2 regions of the Amycolatopsis sp. NPDC104587 genome follow, and region 2 is predicted to be linked to the other one. Evidence: riboswitches for the same ligand, from Rfam matches in the RefSeq annotation. Region 2 holds a riboswitch; the other holds the start of a gene.
The links. A riboswitch is a leader RNA that binds a small molecule or an ion and turns the genes downstream of it on or off. The one in region 2 is predicted to bind glycine.
Positions count from the first base shown of each region.

Region 1: it holds a riboswitch for glycine, as region 2 does, so the genes downstream of both, gcvP (aminomethyl-transferring glycine dehydrogenase) here and gcvP (aminomethyl-transferring glycine dehydrogenase) in region 2, are expected to answer to the same signal.

Region 1 covers NZ_JBVJNO010000008.1:273,394-284,654, forward strand. Annotated here, with positions in the region: gene ACZ61C_RS26280 (alpha/beta fold hydrolase) at 1-857, shown strand, start outside; gene ACZ61C_RS26285 (YflT domain-containing protein) at 1,089-1,610, opposite strand; gene ACZ61C_RS26290 (glutamine synthetase family protein) at 1,823-3,187, shown strand; gene ACZ61C_RS26295 (gamma-glutamyl-gamma-aminobutyrate hydrolase family protein) at 3,168-3,878, shown strand; gene ACZ61C_RS26300 (aldehyde dehydrogenase family protein) at 3,875-5,239, shown strand; gene ACZ61C_RS26305 (3-oxoacyl-ACP reductase) at 5,239-6,006, shown strand; gene ACZ61C_RS26310 (hypothetical protein) at 6,003-6,200, opposite strand; gene ACZ61C_RS26315 (helix-turn-helix domain-containing protein) at 6,273-7,568, shown strand; glycine riboswitch at 7,753-7,846, shown strand; gene gcvP (aminomethyl-transferring glycine dehydrogenase) at 7,982-10,813, shown strand; gene gcvT (glycine cleavage system aminomethyltransferase GcvT) at 10,820-11,261, shown strand, end outside.
Region 2 covers NZ_JBVJNO010000003.1:603,204-614,464, forward strand. Annotated here, with positions in the region: gene ACZ61C_RS10935 (hypothetical protein) at 46-519, shown strand; gene ACZ61C_RS10940 (helix-turn-helix transcriptional regulator) at 780-1,358, shown strand; gene gcvP (aminomethyl-transferring glycine dehydrogenase) at 1,365-4,244, opposite strand; glycine riboswitch at 4,566-4,664, opposite strand; gene ACZ61C_RS10950 (MerR family transcriptional regulator) at 4,707-5,285, opposite strand; gene ACZ61C_RS10955 (TetR/AcrR family transcriptional regulator) at 5,564-6,196, shown strand; gene trxA (thioredoxin) at 6,177-6,512, opposite strand; gene ACZ61C_RS10965 (MerR family transcriptional regulator) at 6,524-6,919, opposite strand; gene ACZ61C_RS10970 (bifunctional nuclease family protein) at 6,961-7,434, opposite strand; gene ftsR (transcriptional regulator FtsR) at 7,650-8,396, opposite strand; gene garA (glycogen accumulation regulator GarA) at 8,393-8,863, opposite strand; gene gcvH (glycine cleavage system protein GcvH) at 9,001-9,387, opposite strand; gene ACZ61C_RS10990 (CDP-alcohol phosphatidyltransferase family protein) at 9,487-10,107, opposite strand; gene ACZ61C_RS10995 (hypothetical protein) at 10,129-10,350, opposite strand; gene ACZ61C_RS11000 (hypothetical protein) at 10,629-11,177, shown strand; gene ACZ61C_RS11005 (hypothetical protein) at 11,208-11,261, shown strand, end outside.

The DNA of each region.
Region 1 (11,261 bases), on a different contig from region 2:
ACTCGGCGACGTGGCTGGAGCTGCTGGCCTCGCTCTCGACCGACCACACGGTGATCGCGCCCGACCTGCTCGGCCACGGCGCTTCGGCCAAGCCGCGCGCGGACTACTCCGTCGCGGCCTACGCGTGTGGGATGCGCGACCTGCTGACCACGCTCGACGTCGACCGCGTGACGGTGATCGGGCATTCGCTCGGCGGTGGCGTCGCGATGCAGTTCGCCTACCAGTTCCCGGAACGCTGCGAACGGCTGGTGCTGGTCGGCTCGGGCGGTGTCGGGGCGAGCGTGCACCCGCTGCTGCGGCTGGCCGCCGCGCCGGGTGCGGGGCTGGTGCTGCCGCTGCTGGGCACGCGCCCGGCGCTGACGGCGCTGCGCGGGCTCGCCGGGCTGCTGCGGGTGTCCGAGGGGCTGGGGCTGGGGCCGGACCTCGACTACGTGGTGACGCGCTACGTCCGGCTGCTCGAGCCGGGCACGCGCTCGGCGTTCCTGCGGACGCTGCGGTCGGTCGTCGACTGGCGCGGGCAGGTGGTCAACATGCTGGACCGTTGTTACCTGACCGAGGGGATCCCGACGCTGCTCGTGTGGGGGACCGACGACCGGGTGGTGCCGAGCGGCCACGCGCGGCGCGCGCACCGGGCGATGCCGGGCAGCAGGCTGGTGCTGTTCGAGGGCGCGGGCCACTTCCCGCACCGGTCCGACCCGCGGCGGTTCCTGGAGATCCTGCGCGAGTTCTTGGCTGAGGCGCCCCCGGCCGAGTACGACCGCGGCCGGTGGGGCGAGCTGTTGCGCACGGGCCGGCCAGCGGGTTCTCCCGACCCGGCCGGGGCCGACGACGTGCCGGCGGTGTCCTCGGGGACCTGAGCAGCCCCCGTTTTCCACGCTACCGGCGGCTACCGACAGTTCCGGCGCGGTCGGCGCGAGTTGTCCACAGGGAGGGGCAAGCGCCCAAGGCGGCCTTGGTTGCGTCTGACGCCCCCAATGTGGCCTTCGGTGCGTCAGACGCACCGAAGGCCACATTGGGGCGCTCCGGACCGCCGGACGCGACGAAGGCCGCCTCCGGAACACCGGGAGCGGCCTTCGATCTTCAGCGGGTCAGTGGCCGAAAGCGCTCCGCGCCGCGAGGTCCGCGAGCAGCTCACGACCCTTCTCGGCGTTGCGCGGCTGCGACAGCACGTCGTATCGCCGGGCCACCAGCTGGCTCTGCGAGATGAACCCGCGCTTGTTGCGGTTCGCCGCGTAACCCAGGGCCCCGAACAGCAGGTTGAACCCGAGACCGGCGACCAGGCCGATCACGATCGGCACCAGTCCCGCGCCGGGGTTCAGCAGGCTGAGCACCAGGCCGAGGAACACACCGAACATCGCGCCGGACGTCGCCGCGCTGCCCAGCACCTTGCCCCAGGACATCTTGCCCGCGATCCGCTCCACGAGCATCGGCTCGACGCCCACGATCGTGACGTCCGTGACCGGGAAGTCCGTGCCCGCGAGGTGGTCGACCGCGCGCTGTGCCTGCTCGTAGGACTCGTACGAACCGATCGGCCAGCCGGTGGGCAGGGTCGGCAGCTGGGGCCGGGCCTGCTGCTGTCCGATCGTGGTCTGCGTGAATGCTGTGGTCATCGATCTCACCTCTCCTGCCCCGTTCAACGTGGGAGTACCCCGGATTCCTCCCGTCGAGCGGGAATTCACAGACTCTTCTCAGCCGGGCAAACCGCGCATACCGGCTCCCGAGTCAATGGCTCAAGAAAATACCTTTGTTCCGGTTGACCGTCGCGGCGTCACCGGGTAGGAAGAAGCCGCAAAGGATTCGCATCAAACCTTTGGGGCAGCTGATGGCACGCAGGCGAGGCATGCTCACGCTGGACGAGCTCCGGGCGCGCGTGGACGCGGGCACGATCGACACCGTGCTCGTCGCGCTCACGGACATGCAGGGCAGGCTCCAGGGCAAGCGCTGCTCGGCCGAGTACTTCCTGGACGAGGTCGTCGGCCACGCGACCGAGGCCTGCAACTACCTCCTGGCCGTGGACGTCGACATGAACACCGTCGACGGCTACGCGCTGTCCTCCTGGGAGAGCGGCTACGGCGACTTCGTGCTGCGTCCCGACTTCGAGACGCTCCGGGAGATCCCCTGGCAGGAGGGCACCGCGCTGGTGCTGGCCGACGTCGAGCGGGTGCAGGGCGGGTCCGTCGACGTCTCGCCGAGGCAGATCCTGCGCCGGCAGCTCGACCGCCTCGCCGAGCGCGGGCTCGGCGCCTACGTCGGGACCGAGCTCGAGTTCATCGTGTTCGAGGACACCTATGAAGCCGCCTGGGACAAGCGCTACGCCGGTCTCAAGCCCGCCAATCAGTACAACGTCGACTACTCGATGCTCGGCACCGCGCGCCTCGAGCCGCTGCTGCGCCGCATCCGCAACGAGATGGCCGGCGCCGGCCTCTACCCCGAGTCCGCCAAGGGCGAGTGCAACCCCGGCCAGCAGGAGATCGCCTTCCGCTACACCGACGCGCTCACCACCTGCGACAACCACAGCGTCTACAAGAACGGCGCCAAGGAGATCGCCGCGCAGGAGGGCAAGAGCCTCACGTTCATGGCGAAGTACAACGAGCGCGAGGGCAACTCCTGCCACATCCACATCAGCCTGCGCTCGACCGAAGGCCGCGCGGTGCTCGCCGGTGACAACGAACACGGCTTCTCGAAGCTGATGGAGCACTTCCTCGCCGGCCAGGTCGCCGCGCTGCACGAGCTGACCTACTTCCTCGCGCCGAACATCAACTCCTACAAGCGGTTCGTGCCCGGCAGCTTCGCGCCGACCGCGATCGCCTGGGGCACCGACAACCGCACCTGCGCGCTGCGGGTCGTGGGCCACGGCGAGTCGCTGCGCGTCGAAAACCGCGTGCCGGGCGGGGACGTCAACCCGTACCTCGCCGTCGCCGCGCTGATCGCCGCCGGTCTGTACGGCATCGAGAACGAGCTGGAGCTGGAAGAGCCCTTCACCGGCAACGCCTACCACTCCGACCGCGGCACGGTGCCGACCACGCTGCCAGCGGCCGCCGCGGCGCTCGCGGGCAGCGAAATCGCCCGGAGCGCGTTCGGCGACGACGTCGTCGAGCACTACCTGAACGCGGCGAAGATCGAGGTGGACGCCTACAACGCCGCCGTCACCGACTGGGAGCTCATCCGTGGTTTCGAGCGCCTCTAAGCCCGTCATCGGGCTCACCAGCTACCTCGAACCCGCGAAGTTCCTGGTCTGGGAGACCGAAGCCGTGCTGCTGCACCGGGTCTACGTCGACTGCGTCGTCGCGGCCGGCGGCGTCCCGGTGGTGCTGCCCCCGGTGTCCGACGCGTACGACGAACTCGTGTCCACTGTGGACGGCCTGGTGCTCACCGGCGGCGCGGACGTCGAGCCGGAGCGCTACGGCCAGGAGCAGCACCCGGCCACCTACACCCGGCCGAACCGCGACGCCTTCGAATTCGGCCTGTTCGCCGCGGCGCGCGGAGCGGGCAAGCCCGTGCTCGGCGTGTGCCGCGGCCTGCAGGTGATGAGCGTCGGCCTCGGCGGCACCCTGACCCAGCACCTGCCGGAAGCCCGGGACACCACCGAGCACCAGCCCGCGCCCGCGACGTTCGGCCGGGGCACCGTCACCCTGGCCGAGGGCAGCCGGGCCGCCGCGATCCTCGGGTCCGAGACGAAGACGCTCTGTTACCACCACCAGGCCGTCGACCGCCTCGGCGCCGGCCTGGAACCCGTCGGCTGGGCCGCCGACGGCACAGTCGAAGCCGCCGAAGTCCCGGGTGAGTTCACCCTGGGCGTCCAGTGGCACCCCGAGCAGGACACCGACGACGTCCGGCTGTTCCAGGCCCTCGTCGAAGCGAGCAAGGAGCGGAAATGACGACGTTCGACGTCCTGAACCCCGCCACCGAGGAGGTGGTGCGGACCGTCCCCCAGACCAGCGCCGAGGAGACCGACGCGGCGATCGCCCGCGCCCGGGCGGCGTTCCCAGCGTGGCGCGACGTCACCCCCGGCGACCGCGCGCGGCTGCTGCGCCGCTTCGCCGACGCCGTCGAGGCCGACATCGAAAACCTCGCGCGGCTCGAGGTCGAGAACTCCGGGCACACCATCGGCAACGCCCGCTGGGAGGCGGGCAATGTCCGCGACGTCCTCAACTACTACTCCGCGGCGCCGGAACGCCTGATCGGGCAGCAGATCCCGGTGCCGGGCGGGGTCAACGTCACCTTCCACGAGCCGCTGGGCGTGGTCGGCGTGATCGTGCCGTGGAACTTCCCGATGCCGATCGCCGGCTGGGGTTTCGCGCCCGCGCTCGCCGCCGGGAACACCGTGGTCCTCAAGCCCGCCGAGCTGACGCCGTTGACCGCCATCCGGCTCGGCGAGCTGGCGCGCGAGGCGGGCATCCCGGAAGACGTCTTCCAGGTGCTGCCCGGCAAGGGATCCGTGGTGGGACAACGGTTCGTGGACCACCCGGGTGTGCGCAAGGTCGTCTTCACCGGTTCCACCGAGGTCGGCAAGCAGATCATGGCCGGCTGCGCGGCGCAGGTGAAGCGCGTGACGCTGGAGCTGGGCGGCAAGAACGCGAACATCGTCTTCGCCGACGCCGACCTGGAGAAGGCCGCGGCCACCGCGCCCTACGGCGTCTTCGACAACGCGGGCCAGGACTGCTGCGCGCGGTCGCTGATCCTGGTGCAGGCGAGCGCGTACGACCGCTTCATGGAGCTGCTCGAACCCGCGGTGCACGGCGTCGTCGTCGGCGACCCGGGCGATGAAAAGACCGAGATGGGCCCGCTGATCTCGGCCGCGCACCGGGAGAAGGTCGCCTCCTACGTGCCGGACGACGCGCCGGTCGCGTTCCGCGGCACCGCGCCGGAAGGCCGTGGCTTCTGGTTCCCGCCGACCGTCCTCACCCCGCCGGACCTGCGGCACCCGGCCGCGGCGGACGAGGTCTTCGGCCCGGTCGTCGCCGTCGTGCCGTTCGCCGAAGAAGCCGACGCGCTGCGGATGGCCAATGCGACCGAGTACGGCCTGTCCGGGTCGATCTGGACCCGCGACGCCGGCCGCGCGTTCCGGGTGGCGCGTGGCGTCGAAGCCGGCAACCTGTCGGTCAACTCGCACTCTTCGGTGCGCTACTGGACGCCGTTCGGCGGGTTCAAGCAGTCCGGCCTCGGCCGCGAGCTGGGCCCCGACGCCGCGGCGGCGTTCACCGAAACCAAGAACGTCTTTCTGAGCACGGAGGAGTAATGGTCCAGCGTTTCGAAGGCCGCGTCGCGGTGATCACCGGCGGCGCGAGCGGCATCGGGCTCGCCTCGGCGCGCCGTCTGGCGAGCGAAGGCGCGAAGGTCGTCATCGCGGACCTGACGCCGGTCGAGGGCAAGGCGGCCGCCGACGAGATCGGCGGCGCGTTCGTCCAGACCGACGTCACCGACGCCGAGCAGGTGGAGAGCCTCTTCCACACCACGGTCGAGCAGTTCGGCTCGGTCGACGTCGCGTTCAACAACGCCGGCATCTCCCCGCCCGAGGACGACTCGATCCTGACCACCGGCATCGACGCGTGGGAGCGGGTCCAGCGGGTCAACCTGACGTCGGTGTACCACTGCTGCAAGGCCGTCCTGCCGCACATGCAGCGCCAGGGCCGCGGTTCGATCATCAACACGGCGTCGTTCGTCGCGGTGATGGGTGCGGCGACGTCGCAGATCTCCTACACCGCGTCCAAGGGCGGGGTCCTCGCGATGAGCCGCGAGCTGGGCATCCAGTTCGCGCGGGAGAACATCCGCGTCAACGCGCTCTGCCCGGGGCCGGTCAACACGCCGCTGCTCAAGGAGCTGTTCGCGAAGGACCCGGAACGCGCGGCGCGGCGGCTGGTGCACGTGCCGGTCGGCCGGTTCGCCGAGCCCGAGGAGATCGCCGCGGCGGTGGCGTTCCTGGCCAGCGACGACGCCAGCTTCATCACGGCGTCCCAGTTCCTGGTCGACGGCGGCATCTCCGGCGCGTACGTCACCCCGCTCTAACGCTTGGTCGGTTTCTTGACGCCGTAGACCTCCCGCAGGTAGCTCCAGGCGGCGTTGAGCTTCTTGCGCTCTTCGGAGACGAGCCGTTCGCGGCGCCGCAGCACGCGAACGGCGATCTCCGAGGCGAGGAACGCGCCGGCGGCGAAGGTCAGAACGCCGACGATCAGGGTCAGGGCGATGACAGTGGTGGTCATGGTCACCAGCGTCGAGCCGGCGTGGGCGATTTGTCCCTGCGCAAAACTAGCGGGTTTCGTTAGCTTTGTGAGGTGACGCACTGGCGCGCCGACGAGTGGGCGGAAGCGGTCCGGGCCGGCCTCCGCGCGAGGGGGCTTTCCTTCGACGAGGCCGCGCGACGCATCGGCGTCCCCACCTCGACCCTGCGCAGCTGGGTCGAGCACCGGCACGCGCCGAAGGTGACCGTCTTCGACCACTGGGCCCAGCTCGCCGAGGTCACCGGGCTCGGCGAAGCGGACCTCCTGCGCGTCGCCGGTGTGCTGCCCGACTCCCTGGCCAGCCCGGTGCACGTCGCTCACGCCGCGAAGGCGCTGCGGGAAGGCATCGACCAGGCCGGGCAGTTCCTCCGGCAGGCCACCGCGCTCGTCTACTCCTCGCCCGGCACCCAGGTCGCCAACCTCATCGCCGCGTCGCCGGTCGACTGGGAGATGCGGATCCGGTCCGCCACCCGCGGGGACGAGGTCCGCGTCACCTACCACCACTACGTCGGGATCGTGCCGCCACGGGACTTCCCGCACGACGACGCCGAGGTGCGGCGGATCCTCGAGCACGAAGTCCTCGGCGAGCTGTGGCGGCCGCTCGGGCTGTACTGGCGGGTCGCCGAGGTGCACGACTGGCACGAGCCGCCGCGGCTGGTCATCCAGGTGCCCGAGCAGGAGGCGACGCGCCCGCCCGCGCCGTCGCCGGTCGTGGCCGCGCCGCCGGTTGTCGTGCTGTCGCCGATCTGGGGGTACGGCGAGCTGCTCGCGTCGCTGGTCGCCGACGGGCTCGGGTTCGGCAACGTCGACTTCCGCTACTTCGGCCTGCCCGACACGATGGCCGACCGGGTCCGGATCACCGCCCGTGAGCTGGCCGAACCCGCGCCGCGGCTGGTGCACTCGGTGCCGCCGATCATGCTGCTGCACGGCCTGGCGGTCCCCGACCTGACCGGACGGCTCCCGGTCGTCGTCCGCTACGGCCCCCGGATGCGGGCGCGGGCCGCCCGGATCTATCGCGAGCCGCTGCTCGACGCCGGGTTCGCCGACCCCTTGGCGGGCGCGCGGGCGATCGAGGAAGCGGTGTCGGTGCCCCCGGGCCACGCCCACTTCGAGGTGACGCTGGCCGACGAGGACGTCTTCGACGGCGACCGCCCGAGCCTCGACCGGCTCAACGACACGGTGGCTTGGCTCGCGGAACAGATCGTGGAGCAGGTGCTCCTCGGCGCCGGGCACCCGCCCGTGCCGCTCGGCGGTCCGTTGAAGCGGCTGGTGCTGCCTTCGGGCCGGGTGCGCCGGCCGCCCGCGCTGGCCAGCCAGGTGGTCCGCCGGGCCGCCGGTACCCAGCTCTAGCGCCCCAATGTGGCATTGGGTGCGTCTGACGCACCCAATGTGGCCTTCGGTGCGTCTGACGCACCGAAGGCCACATTGGGGCGCTTGGGGCCTGGGCGAGGATCACTGTGGCATTGCCCGTGTGAAGTAGACTGATCTCGCAGGCGGCAGGTACGGTAACCGCCACAACTGCAGATCGGGCCGTCGAGCCGAGGCGGGAGAGCCCTCACGAACGTGGTGGGGCACCGAAGGAGCAAACTCCCCGGAATCTCTCAGGTAACCGCTACCGCTTCGCGCGAGGCCACTCTGGAAAGCAGGCGCACCCGCGCCTCACCCAAGGTGAAAGCCGTGTCGCACACGGTGAAACTCTCAGGTGCCATGACAGAGGGGGAGTTCCCAGCGCACCCGTGTGCGCCCGGCCTGAGGAGCTCCCGATCACTTCTACGCAGTTCGACGCCCGCCACATCGGCCCGTCCGAGGCCGAGCGCGCGAAGATGCTGGCCGAGTGCGGTTACGGCAGCCTGGACGCCCTCGTCGGCGCCGCCGTCCCGAGCGCCATCCGCGCGACCCGTGAGCTCACCCTCCCGCCGGCCGCGTCCGAAGAGGACGCCACCGCCGAGCTGCGTGCTCTCGCCGCGCGCAACCGGCCGATGACGCAGATGATCGGCCTCGGCTACTCCGACACCGTCACCCCCGGCGTGATCCGCCGCAACGTCCTCGAGAACCCGGCCTGGTACACGGCGTACACGCCCTACCAGCCGGAAATCTCCCAGGGCCGGCTCGAAGCGCTCCTCAACTTCCAGACGATGGTCGCCGACCTGACCGGCCTGGCCACCGCGAACGCGTCCCTGCTGGACGAGTCGACCGCCGTCGCCGAGGCCGTCACGCTCATGCGCCGCGCGTCGAAGTCCAAGTCGAACAAGGTCGTGCTGGACGCCGAGTGCCTGCCGCAGACCATCGCCGTCGTGCGCACCCGCGTCGAGGCCCTCGGCATCGAGGTCGAGGTCCGCGACCTGCTCACCGGCCTCCCGGACGAGTTCTTCGGCGTCGTCGCCCAGTACCCCGGCGCGTCCGGCGTGCTGCGCGGCCGCGGCTTCTACCACGCGATTTCCGAGTCGGCGAAGGCCGCGGGCGCGCTGTTCACCGTCGCCGCCGACCTCCTCGCGCTGACGCTGATCACCGCCCCCGGTGAGTTCGGCGCCGACGTCGCCGCCGGTTCGACGCAGCGCTTCGGCGTCCCGCTCGGCTACGGCGGCCCGCACGCCGGGTTCATGTCCGTCCGCGCCGGGCTCGAGCGCTCGCTGCCCGGGCGCCTGGTCGGCGTCTCGGTCGACGCCGACGGCAACTCCGCCTACCGGCTGGCGCTGCAGACCCGTGAGCAGCACATCCGCCGCGAGAAGGCGACGTCCAACATCTGCACCGCGCAGGTCCTCCCGGCCGTGCTGGCCGCGATGTACGCGGTCTACCACGGCCCGGACGGCCTCAAGCGGATCGCGCAGCGCGTCCACGGCCTCGCCGCGGGCTTCGCCGACGCTCTCCGCAAGACCGGCGTCGAGGTGGTCCACGAGTCCTTCTTCGACACGGTCATCGCGCGTGTCCCCGGCCAGTCCGCCGAGGTCCACGCTGCCGCCCGCGAGGCCGGGATCAACCTCGGCCACGTTGACGCCGACCACGTGCGGGTCGCCTTCGACGAGGTCAGCACGCCCGCGATCGCCGCGAAGGTCTTGAAGGCGTTCGGCGTCGAAGAAGACATCCAGGACGGCGTCGCGCTCCCCAACGGTCTCGCCCGCGAGAGCGGCTTCATGGGCCACGAGGTCTTCGGCACCCACCGTTCCGAGACGGCGATGCTGCGCTACCTGCGCAAGCTGTCCGACCTGGACTACGCCCTCGACCGCGGCATGATCCCGCTCGGCTCCTGCACGATGAAGCTCAACGCCACCACCGAGATGGAGCCGATCAGCTGGCGCGAGTTCGCCGGCATCCACCCGTTCGCGCCGGCCGAGGACGCCGAGGGCTACCACACGCTCGTGGGGCAGCTGGCGGACTGGCTGGCCGAGGTCACCGGCTACGACAAGGTGTCGCTGCAGCCGAACGCGGGCAGCCAGGGCGAGCTGGCCGGGCTCCTCGCGATCCGCGCATACCACCGCGCGAACGGCGACGAGGCTCGTGACGTCTGCCTGATCCCGTCGTCCGCGCACGGCACCAACGCCGCGTCCGCGGTGCTCGCCGGGATGCGCGTGGTCGTCGTCAAGTGCACCGACGAGGGCAACGTCGACCTGGCCGACCTGCGGTCCAAAGTCGAGAGCCACCAGGACACGCTCGCCGCGATCATGGTGACCTACCCGTCCACGCACGGCGTGTACGAGCACTCCATCGACGAGCTGGCCAAGATCGTCCACGACGGCGGTGGCCAGGTGTACGTCGACGGCGCGAACCTCAACGCCCTGCTGGGCCTAGCCAAGCCGGGCGAGTTCGGCGGCGACGTCTCGCACCTGAACCTGCACAAGACCTTCTGCATCCCGCACGGCGGTGGCGGCCCCGGTGTCGGCCCGGTCGCGGTGCGCGCGCACCTCGCGCCGTACCTGCCGAACCACCCGCTGCTCGACGCCGCGGGCCCGGAAACCGGCGTCGGCCCGATCAGCGGCGCGCCCTACGGCTCGGCGTCGATCCTGCCGATCTCGTGGGCCTACGTCCGGATGATGGGCGCGCCAGGCCTGACCGCCGCGACGAAGGTCGCCGTGCTGGCCGCGAACTACGTGGCCTCGCGGCTGGCCCCGCACTACCCGGTGCTCTACACGGGCCAGGACGGCCTGGTCGCCCACGAGTGCATCCTCGACCTGCGGCAGATCACCAAGGAGACCGGCGTGACGGTCGACGACGTCGCGAAGCGGCTCATCGACTACGGCTTCCACGCGCCGACCATGTCGTTCCCGGTCGCGGGCACGCTGATGGTCGAGCCGACCGAGTCCGAGGACCTGGGCGAGATCGACCGGTTCTGCGATGCGATGATCGCCATCCGCGCCGAGATCGACGAGGTCGCGGCGGGCAAGTGGAACGCGGAGGAGTCGCCGCTGCGGGGCGCCCCGCACACCGCGGAGACGCTGGTCGGGGAGTGGGACAAGCCCTACAGTCGCGAGCTGGCCGTGTTCCCGGCCGGGGTGTCGCGCAAGAACAAGTACTGGCCCCCGGTGCGGCGCATCGACGGTGCCCGCGGGGACCGTAACCTCGTCTGCTCCTGCCCGCCCCTCAACGCTTACGAAGGCTGAGCCTCAGTGTCTCGAGAAACCTCCCTGCACGGAGTCCACAAGGGACTCGGTGCGCTGTTCACCGACTTCGCCGGCTGGTCGATGCCGGTCCGCTACGCCAGCGAACTGGCCGAGCACAAGGCCGTCCGCGAGGCGGCCGGGCTGTTCGACCTCTCGCACATGGCCGAAATCCACGTCACGGGCAAGCAGGCCGCCGACGTCCTGGACTTCGCGCTGGTCGGCAACCTCACCGGGGTCAATCCGGGCCGGGCGCGGTACACGATGATCTGCGACGCCTCCGGCGGCGTGCTCGACGACCTCGTCGTCTACCGCCTGGCCGACGAGCACTACCTGGTCGTCGCCAACGCGGGCAACGCGAAGGTCGTCGCCGACGCGCTGGCCGAGCGGGTCGCGGGCTTCGACGCCGTCGTGGACGATCGCAGCGAAACCACCGCGCTGATCGCCGTCC
Region 2 (11,261 bases):
GGTGTCCTTGAGCGGTCAGACCGTCCAAGGGGAGGAAACCACACGATGAAACGACTCTTCACCGTTCCGGCGCTGCTGCTCGCATCGCTCGCCGGCGCGCTCACGCTGACCGCCGCGCCGGCCCAGGCGGCCACGACCGACGTCGGGGTCATCCCGGCGGGCCGGTCCTGCCCGGTCGGGACCGAGGCGATCGTCATCCGGATGGACGACGAGGACTCGGGCAACGCCAGCTCGCGCGGCGGGTTCATCGGGGCCGTCAGCAGCACCAGCAACACGGAGATGTTCTTCTGCCGGGTCAACGGCACCGCGTTCCGCGGGGTCACGCAGTCCGGCTCGTTCCGGCCCTACGCGGTGCTGAAGCTGGGCGCGAACTGCCCGAACGGCTCCCAGGAGCTCTCGCGCCGGTTCGACACGCTGCTGCGGTTCTGCCTCTTCGCGCCCGGGGTGACGAGGACGACAGCAACAACAACTCCTCCAGCGCACCGGCCGGGATCAGCAGCATCGCGCAGTCGATGGTGAGCGCCGGCGCGAACACCACCCTGAACGTCCGGATCGCCCGGTAACGTCGGAGTTCGTATCTCCCTCGGCCCGCCCGGGTCTTTCTTCACCGGGCGAGCCGAGGGGGGATCGGGAGTGAGCGGTGAACTGACGGCGCGGCACCTGCACCGCGCCCTCGATGTGGCACGGGAGTTCCGGGCCGAGGGGCCGGCGGCCGGGCTGGCCGGCTCGTCGGCTGCGACTTCGCGTCGTGCGCCAGCGCGGAGCACACGACCCGGCGGTTGACCGGCGCCGTGACCGACCGGCCGGAGCACAACCTGCTGCGCCACGCCGGGTTCCGGGCCCAGGTGCACCAGCACCCGGCGTTCGCGGCCCACCGCGACGGGCGGCTGCCGCTGGGGACGTCGGCCGCGTTGAGCGACCTGGCGGACCTGCGGACGCTGCGCGCGTTGCCGCTGTACACCGACTACTACCGCCCGCGGGGCACGGTCGACCAGCTGCTGTGCATCGTCCAGGTCGACGACCGGCACGGCCGCATCCTGACCTTGAGCCGTTCCCGGCCGGGGTTCTCGGCGCGGGACCGGGCCTGGGTCGACCTCCTGGCGCCGCACCTCGGCCAAGCGCCGGCCCGCGAGGAGCGGCCGCCGGTCCGGCCCCTCGCCGGGCCGGAGCTCACGCTGCCGACCACCCGCGAACGGCAGGTGGCGCGCCTCGTCGCGGACGCCGCGGGTGACCGGGACGTCGCACGCCACCTCGGCATCAGCCCGAGGACGGTGCAGAAGCACCTCCAGCAGATCCACCGCAAGCTGGGGCTGACCAGCCGGACGGAGCTGATGGTGCGCCTGGCGGCTTCGGCGTGACCGCGCTCAGGCGAAGGCTTCCGGGGGCGGGCAGGAGCAGGCCAGGTTCCGGTCCCCCGCCGCGCCGTCGATGCGGCGGACCGGCGGCCAGATCTTCGCCGCCGCGGCGCCTGCTGGGAACACCGCCGTCTCCCGGCTGTACGGCCGTTCCCACTCGCCCGCCACGCAGCGCGCGGTGTGCGGCGCGTGCCGCAGCGGCGAGCCGGCCAGCGGCCACTCCCCCGAGGCGACGCGGTCGATCTCGCCGCGGATGGCGATCATCGCCATGCAGAACCGGTCCAGCTCGGCGAGGTCCTCGCTCTCCGTCGGCTCCACCATCAGCGTGCCGGCGACCGGGAACGACATCGTCGGCGCGTGCAGCCCGTAGTCCGCCAGGCGCTTCGCGACGTCGTCCACCGTCACGCCGGTGGCCTTCGTCAGCGGCCGCAGGTCGAGGATGCATTCGTGCGCGACCAGGCCCGAGTGGCCCGCGTACAGCACCGGGTAGTGCTCGCCGAGGCGCTTCGCGACGTAGTTGGCGTTCGCCACCGCGACCAGCGTCGCCCGGCGCAGGCCTTCCGCGCCCATCATCCGGACGTAGGCCCACGAGATCGGCAGGATCGACGCGCTGCCCCAGGGCGCCGCGCTGACCGGGCCGACCCCGGTCGCCGGGCCGGCGGCCGGCTGCAGCGGGTGGTTCGGCAGGAACGGCGCCAGGTGCGCGCGGACCCCGATCGGGCCGACCCCGGGGCCGCCACCGCCGTGCGGGACGCAGAAAGTCTTGTGCAGGTTGAGGTGCGAGACGTCGGCGCCGAACCGGCCGTACTGGGCGACGCCGATCAGGGCGTTGAGGTTGGCGCCGTCGACGTACACCTGCCCGCCCGCGTCGTGCACCGCCGCGCAGACCTCGCCGACGGTGTCCTCGTAGACCCCGTGCGTCGACGGGTAGGTGAGCATGATCGCGGCCAGGTCGCCGCGGTGGGCGTCCACAGTGGACTTCAGGTGCGCGAGGTCGATGTTGCCCTCGTCGTCGCAGCGGACGACGACCACCCGCATGCCCGCCATCACGGCGCTCGCCGCGTTCGTGCCGTGCGCGCTGGCCGGGATCAGGCAGACGTCGCGTGTGTGCTCGCCGCGGGAGCGGTGGTACGCCCGGATCGCCAGCAGGCCCGCGAACTCGCCCTGGCTGCCGGCGTTGGGCTGCAGGGAAACCGTGTCGTAGCCGGTGATCCGCGCGAGCCAGGCGCCGAGGTCGGCGACGACGGTCAGCAGCCCGGCCGCGTCCTCGGCCGGCGCGAACGGGTGCAGCCCGGCGAACTCGGGCCAGGTGACCGGCTCCATCTCCGCGGTCGCGTTGAGCTTCATGGTGCACGAGCCGAGCGGGATCATGCTCCGGTCGAGCGCGACGTCCTTGTCGGACAGCTCCCGCAGGTAGCGCAGCAGCGCGGTTTCCGAGCGGTGCGCGTGGAACACCGGGTGGGTCAGGAACTTGCCGGTGCGCCGCAGCGGCGCCGGAAGCGCGTCCGCGGTGTCCGCGTCGAGGCCGTCCACATCGGACACCGAAACACCGAAAGCCTTCCACACGCAGGAAAGCCGCTCACGCGTCGTGGTCTCGTCGCATGCTACGCCGACGTGGTCGTCGTCGGCCCGCCGCAGGTTCACCCCGAGGTCACGGGCCGCCGCGACGACCACGTCCGCCCGGCCGGGCACCGCCGCGAGGACCGTGTCGAAGAACTCGCCGTGCACCACTTCGACGCCGCCCTCGCACAGCCCGGCCGCGAGCACGGTGGCCATCCGGTGTGCCCGCAGCGCGATCCCGCGCAGCCCGTCGGGGCCGTGGTGCACCGCGTACATCGACGCCATGACCGCGAGCAGGACCTGCGCGGTGCAGATGTTCGACGTCGCCTTCTCCCGGCGGATGTGCTGCTCGCGCGTCTGGAGGGCGAGCCGGTACGCGGGTGCGCCGTCCGCGTCCTTCGAGACGCCGACCAGCCGTCCGGGCAGCTGCCGCTCGAGGCCTTGGCGCACCGCCAGGTACGCGGCGTGCGGGCCGCCGAAGCCCATCGGGACGCCGAAGCGTTGCGTCGAACCGACCGCGACGTCGGCGCCGAGCTCACCCGGCGGGCGCAGCAGGGTCAGCGCGAGCGGATCCGCGGCGACGACCACCGCGGCGCCGTGCTTCTTCGCGTCGGCGATCGTCAGGTCGAGCTCGCGCACCGCGCCGGACGCACCGGGGTAGGACAGCAGCACCCCGAAGAAGTCGCCGCCGAGCCCCAGGCCGGTGAGCCCCTGCGAGAGGTCTTCGACGACCAGCTCGATGCCCAGCGGCTCCGCGCGCGTCCGGAGCACAGCGAGCGTCTGCGGCAGGGTGTCCTCGTCGACGACGAAGCGGTTCGACGCGGACTTGCCCGCCCGGCGCACGAGCGTCATCGCCTCGGCGGCCGCGGTGGCTTCGTCGAGCAGGGACGCGTTCGCGACCGGCAGGCCGGTCAGGTCGGCGACCATGGTCTGGAAGTTGAGCAGTGCTTCGAGCCGTCCTTGCGAGATTTCCGGCTGGTAGGGCGTGTAGGCGGTGTACCAGGCGGGGTTCTCGAGCACGGTGCGCCGGATGACGGGCGGGGTGACGGTGTCGTGGTAACCGAGGCCGATCATCTGGGCCATCGGCCGGTTCCGCGAGGCCAGCTCCCGGAGCTCGGCGAGCGCCTGGGCTTCGGTGGCCGCCGGCGGAAGAGCGAGCGGCTCGGCGGACTCCCGCAGCGACGACGGCACGGCCCGCTCGGCAAGCTCGTCGAGCGAGGTGACGCCGATGACGTCGAGGATGTGGCGCAGCTCGTCCGGCCCGGGCCCGATGTGCCGGTCGGCGAAGGGAACCCCTTGTTCCAGGGAGGCGAGCGACAAGTCCACGATGGCCTCCTCCGAACGGCAGCGTCCACCCAACTCGACTGTAAACGCGAAGGTGACCACGGCGGGGGTCCGGGGGCGGAGCCCGCCGGGCGGGGTGTGGGGGTTGCACCCCCACAAGACACCGCGGAGGGTTCAAGCGAGCGCCCTCCGCGAGCACGGTTCACCCGAACCCGGAGCGCGGTCCACCCGAACCCGGAGGGAACCCTCCCCACTCTGTCCGTACCCGTGTCGGGCGCCTGAGAGTTTCGCCCGCAGGTTGAGCCGGGCTTGCACCGTCGGCGGGGCCATCAGGCTGTGTCCTGACGACCCGCTTTCCAGAGGCGTCTCGTCCGCGCGGTCCAGGGTGCCTGAGAGGTTCCGGGGAGGACTTGCTCCTTCGGCGCCGAGCTCAAGGTGTGGCTCGGACTCTCCCGCGCGGATTCGTCGACCGCGGGCAGAACCTTACTCGCCTCCCCGCGGCGATGATCACCCGGTCTTGCGTGCGTTGCGGCGCTGGGTGAGCTCGTCCGGTTCGTGCGTCTCGACCACACCGCCGTCGGCGCGCTCGGCCGGGAACTCGTGGATCGTGCCGCTGATCTCCTGCATCGCCCCGCTGACCGCGATGCCGAACACACCCTGGCCGCCCTGGAGCAGATCGACGATCTCCTCCGGCGAGGTGCACTCGTAGACCGTGGTGCCGTCGGAGAACAGCGTCACCTTGGCGAGGTCGCGGACCCCGCGGACCCGCAGGTGGTCGACGGCCACCCGGATGTTCTGCAGGGAGACCCCGGTGTCCAGCAGCCGCTTGACGACCTTGAGGACCAGGATGTCCTTGAACGAGTACAGCCGCTGCGAGCCGGAGCCGTGCGCTGTGCGGATGCTCGGCGCCACCAGCTTCGTGCGCGCCCAGTAGTCCAGCTGGCGGTAGGTGATGCCGGCGATCTGGCACGCCGCCGGACCCCGGTAGCCCACCAGCTCGTCGGGCAGCGAGTCGTCGGGGAACAGCTCACCCTGCTCACCAGTCGCGACCTCGACAGGCTGCTTCTCGGAACCAGCCTCGACCACGCAAGCCTCCCCTCGCCCGACCGGACGGCCGGCGAATGACAGCCGGGGAGTCCCAGGAGCGGGACCCACCGGAGATCAACCGCCACGGTCCGGCCCCAGACCGTGAATCACACCGTGGCGATTTACCTCCTCCGACGGTAAGCGCCAGGAGAACACCGGTCAACGCGACGCGCGGCAAGCCTCAACGACCGGATGAGCCTTTGCGCCGTTCGCCGTACCCCCGGCGCGGTGGTTCAAACCTCTTGCGTCGATTTACTCAGCCGAGTACATTTTTACTCATGCAAGTAAACACCGACCTCATGGCCGAAATGGGCCTCAGCGTGACGGAGGCGGCGCGCCGCGCGCAGATCATCGGCGCGACCATCGGCGTCATCGCCGACCTCGGGTACCGGAAGGCGACGTTCGCCAAGATCAAGGAGCGCGCCGGGCTCAGCAGCACCCGGATGATCTCCTACCACTTCACGAACAAGGCCGGCCTGATGCAGGCCGTGCTGAGCACGGTCGTCGAGACGAAGAACGAGTTCCTCAAGGAGCGCACCGGCGGCGGGGTCGACCCGGCCGACCGGCCCGGCTACCTGCGGGCGCACATCGAGACGTCGATCGCGTTCCTGCGCGCGTACCCGGAGTGCGTCCGGGTGCTGGCGGAGATGTCCGCCAACGCCGACGACGCCGAGGGCTGGGTGATGACGAAGGTCCTGGTCGACGACATGCGGGTGCACGGCCTGGCCCGCCAGCTCAAGCAGGGCCAGGCGGAAGACGCTTTCGGCGTGTTCACGCCCAAGGTGATGGCGATGTCGGTCGCGCAGGCCGTCGACGGGGTCGCCGCGGCCTACGCGGCGGACCTGTCGCTGGACCTGGAGCAGTACGGCCGCGAGGTGGCGGACACCTTCGTCAAAGCGACGGCGCCTTGAGCGCCCGGTCGAGCCGCTCTTCGATGCGGGCCTTCGGGAACGCGCCGACGATCGTCTCGACCGGCTCGCCGCCCGAGAACAGGATCATCGTCGGCAGCGACATGACCTGGTAGGACCGGGTCGTTTCCGGGTTCTCGTCGGCGTTGATCTTGCGGACCGCCAGCTCCCCGGCCCGCTCGGTGGCCAGCTGCGCCAGCACCGGGCCGACCATCCGGCACGGGCCGCACCAGGTGGCCCAGAACTCGACGAGCACGGGGACGTCGCTGCCGAGGACCTCGGGGAACGTGGTGTCGGTGACTTCGGCGACTTCGGACATGACGGGCTCCTTCACGGACGCGGGGATTCGGGCACGACGCACGGATCGGGCGCCTGCCGGGCCAAAGCGCCGGCGAGCTTCGTGGCCAGTTCGGCGCGGATCCCGCCGAGCCGGGCCAGCAGGGCGTCGGCTTCTTCGAGCTTGCGGCGGTAGACCTCGATCGAGCTCGCGCAGGCGTCGCCGGTCTCGTGGCCGCTGCGCAGGCAGTCGACGAACGGGCGGGTCTCGTCGAGGGTCAGGCCGACCGTCTGCAGCGTCTGGATCTCCCGGACCAGCTGCAGGTCGTCCTCGGTGTACTCGCGATAGCCGTTCGCCGAGCGCCGGGCCGCGATGAGGCCCTGGTCCTCGTAAAAACGCAGCGCACGGGTGGTGACACCCGTGCGCTGCGCAAGCTCTCCGATCCGCATGCCTCAGACGCTAGACGTTGACGTCCGCGTCAAGGCAAGGTTCAGGTATCGGCTCCCCGGAAGTCCTCAGGGGACACCGAGTCGAGGAACTCACGGAACTTCTCGACCTCGTCCTCCTGCTCGTCCGGGATGATCAGGCCGGCCTCCTCCAGCACCGCGTCCACGGCGTGGATGGGGACGCCGATCCGCAGGGCCAGCGCGACCGAGTCGCTCGGCCGGGCCGACACCCGGATGTCACCGTCGAAGACGAGCTCGGCGAAGAACGTGCCTTCCTTGAGGTCGGTGATGACGACCTGCTCCAGCTCCCGGCCGAGCGCTCCGATGACCTCTTTCAACAGGTCATGCGTGAGCGGGCGGGCGGGGCGGACGCCCTGCTGCTCCAAGGCGATGGCGGTGGCTTCGACCGAGCCGATCCAGATCGGCAGGTACCGTTCACCCTCGGTCTCCCGCAGCAACAAGATCGGCTGATTCGCGGGCAGCTCGACCCGCACACCGACGACGCGCATCTCGCTCATCGGGCTTCGCCTCCCTCTCGTGCACACGGGCTTCAGCGTGGGAACGGCTTGCGCCGCCACTGCCGACGCTACCCGTCATCCGTGCGCTGTGCTCGCTGTCCGGACTCTCTCGGTTCGCCTGCCGCAAACCCTGGGTCTCACGGTACGGCATGAAGGTCCGAACATTCAGTCATTGACATGGGACCGCAAAGAGGATCTCACCGCCCCGTTACGGATCAACACCCGGAGACGCCACGGATTCCGGCCTTGACGAGGAGCGTGTGCAGGGTCACGGACAGTGCCGCGAGCTCCCGGACGACTTCGTCGGCCCGTTGTTTGGCCTCCGGGTCACGGTGCCGATACACCGGTGTCACGATCTGCTCCAACAACCCGACCTCACGGTCGGCCGCGGCGCGGAAGGCACGCAGGTGTCTCGGCTCGATACCGAATTCGGTCATCGCCTTCACCGTCCGCGCGACCAGGACCGCGTCGGGGTCGAAGAACCCCGCGGGACCGGGCCGGACCAGGCCGTACTGCCGCAGCTCCGCCAGCGCGGCCGCGTCGATGCCGGCCTGCTCCAGGAGGTCCTCCTCGGTGAGGCGGAGCTCCCGGCCCGCGGCGAAGTCGGCCGCCTCGGGCAGGCCGACGTTCTCCGCCGGCGCGTCGATCGGGACCAGCCGGCGCGGCGGGCGGGGCAGGGCCGCGACGGGCCCGGCTCCCGAGTCCGCCGCGTCCAGCTGCTCCTTGATGACCTTCAACGGGAGGTAGTGGTCCCGCTGGGCGGCCAGGACGAACCGGAGGCGCTCCACGTCCGCCGCGGCGAACTGCCGGTACCCCGAAGGCGTCCGGCCCGGCTGGACCAGGCCTTCCGCTTCGAGGAACCGGATCTTGGAGATGGTGACATCGGGGAAGTCACCGCGCAGCTGCGCCAGTACGGCCCCGATGCTCAGCCCGGAGCTCTGTGGCCGCCCGGCCGCCGTCACTGCGCCCCCTGGCCCCCGTGCCCCGGGCCGGTCAGGAAGACCAGGCGGAACTTCCCGATCTGGACCTCGTCGCCGCCCGCGAGGACGGCCTGGTCGACCGGCTCCCGGTTGACGTAGGTGCCGTTGAGGCTGCCGACGTCGATGACGACGAACTCGCCGCCCTCACGCCGGAACTCGGCGTGCCGGCGGGAGACCGTGACGTCGTCCAGGAAGATGTCGCTGTCCGGGTGCCGTCCGGCGCTGGTGGTGTCGCGGTCGAGCAGGAACCGCGAACCCGCGTTGGGCCCGCGCTTCACGACCAGCAGCGCCGAACCCGCCGGCAGGGCGTCGACACCCTGGACGGGCGCCTCCGCGGCGGGGGCGGACTCGTGGCCTTCGGCTTCGGCCAGGAAGTCGGCCCGGAAGACAGAGGTCCGCTCCGGAGACTGCTCCGGGGGAACGCCGCCGGGCCCGTCGTTCGTGCTCACCTGAGCTCTCCTCCACACATGCTGTGTTGCCTAGTACTCAAGAACGTGTAGCTGCCAACGTACCGTGCCTGATCGATTCTCCGAGCCCCGGCTCCCCGAACCGGCGCAGTGCCGGTCCGGCGGCTCGCCGACGGGGTTCAGCCCTTGGTCAGGGCGTCGTACGCTTCGGCTTCGAGCAGGGCTTCGAGCCCCGCCGGGTCGTCGAGCCGGATCTCGATCAGCCAGCCCTCGCCGTAGGGGTCGCTGTTGATCAGCTCGGGCGAGTCGGCGACACCGTCGTTGACCGCGACGACCTCGCCGTCGACCGGCGCGAACAGCTCGGAAACGCTCTTGGTCGACTCGACCTCGCCGAAGACGTCCCCGGCGCTCACCTGACGCCCGACCTCGGGCAGGTCGACGAAGACGACGTCGCCGAGCTGGTCCTGCGCGTACTCGGTGATGCCGATCCGGACGAGGGTGTCCTCGCCGCGGGTGGCGACCCACTCGTGTTCCTCGGTGTAACGAAGCTCTTCAGGAGCGGACACCGCCGGTCCCCTTTCATGCCCTCGCTGGCGAAACGTGCTGGGCGAAGTCTTACACCCACACGGCCCAGCCGCCGGGCACGACCCGGGAAAGCGGCGCGCTCAGTCCTCGCCCGCGCCGCGCAGCGCGTTGCGCGCCTGCACGACGTAGAGCACGCCGGACCAGACGTAGAGGACGCCGCCCCAGATGGTGAAGGCGTAGCCGATCGGCCGGGCGACCGCGGCGACGTCCGAGCCACCCTGCGCGAGCAGCAGGAACGGGAAGGCGTACATCAGCACGAAGGTCGCGCCCTTGCCGATGTAGGTGACCTCCGGCGGGGCGAAGCCGCGGCGGCGCAGCGTCAGGACGCAGAGGCCGAGCACGGCTTCGCGGACCACCAGCGGGACCACGACCCACCAGGGGATGATGTCGCGGACCAGGAACGCGATGAGCGTCGCGAGGATGTAGAGCCGGTCGGCCGCCGGGTCGAGCAGCTGGCCCAGCCGCGACATCTGGTTGAGCCAGCGGGCCAGCTTGCCGTCGAGCCAGTCGGTGAGGGCGCTGAACACCAGCAGCGCCAGCGCCCAGCCGTCCTCCTCCGGGCCGAGCAGCAGCCAGAGGAACACCGGGACGCCGGCCAGCCGCAGGAGCGACAGCATGTTGGGGACGTTGAACGCCTGCCTCAGCAGGGACGGCTCGGTGACGTCCGCCGGAGCGGCTGGTTCGGGGGCGGCTGTGCTCACCTGGTCAGCCTAGAGCTTGCTTCAGCACGCGCGGCGGTGGCTCCAGCCGCGCCGGCGCAGTTCGGCGCTGCTCAGCGCCTCGGGGCGGCCGCGGTAGTCGGTGCCCATCCAGCGGGCGCGGCCGGGGCGCGCCTCGAGGACGTACGGGCGGCCGCAGCACCAGACGACGGTGCTGGGGACGGTCGGCGGGTTGGCGGGGTCGTCGGTGCTGGTTTCGGGGCTGGTCACAGCGTCGGCGTTCATCGCTCTCACGGGCCCGGGACGGGGTCGGGGACGGGGAAGCTCTTCGGCCTCCACCAAGACCTTCGGCACGCGAAGCCGGATCGTTAACGGGAACGGCCGGAATTACACCGATCGATTCCGGATGGCAGTCTGAGGTTTCGGAGCGTGAACGGCATGTTAACTGTCCATTGTGGACATCAATTCGGCGGCCACCGGACCGGGCCGCCACCCGGCTGGAGTAATCTCCGGCACACCCGTGGGCGAGTCGGTCCACGGCGCTGGAGCCCGGAGGGGCCGGAATGTCCGGACCAGCACAGGCGCGGGGAGGAACGATCGCGGTGCCCCACCCGACCACCACGAGGACGTGGCGGCCGTTGCTCGCGGCGTGCCTCGCCGTCCCGGCCCTCGCGGCGTGTTCGGCCGAGCAGGCCGCCCAGGCGCCGGCGTCGTCCACGCCCCCGGTGACCTCGGCTTCCAAGCCGACGTCCACCGGCACGCCTCCCCCACCGCCCGCCGAGGGCAGCTCGTCCGCGCCCGCGCCGGTGACGAAGCCGTCCGGCGCGCCGCCGTCGGTGCCCGGGTCGTGCGGCACCGTGACCGCGGCCAGCGGGCTGACGCTTTACGTGTTCGACAGCGGCTCCGCCGGCGTCAGCTGCGTCGCGGCGACGAAGCTGGTCGGCGACTTCCACCGCAAGATCGCCGGGCGCCAGGGCGCCGGTTCGAACGACGCGGTGAACGAGACCGTCGACGGCTGGCTGTGCACCTCCGGGCCGCCCGCCGCACAGGGCGGCACCACCTGCACCAAGGGCGAGCAGACGGTGTTCGCCGCCGTCGTGCCGTCCGAGTGAACCTGTCCCGTTTTAGTTCCTGAAGGGCCCATGAAGACTCTCGCGTACCCCTTGCTGCTCGTCGCCGCGTCCGCCGCACTGGCC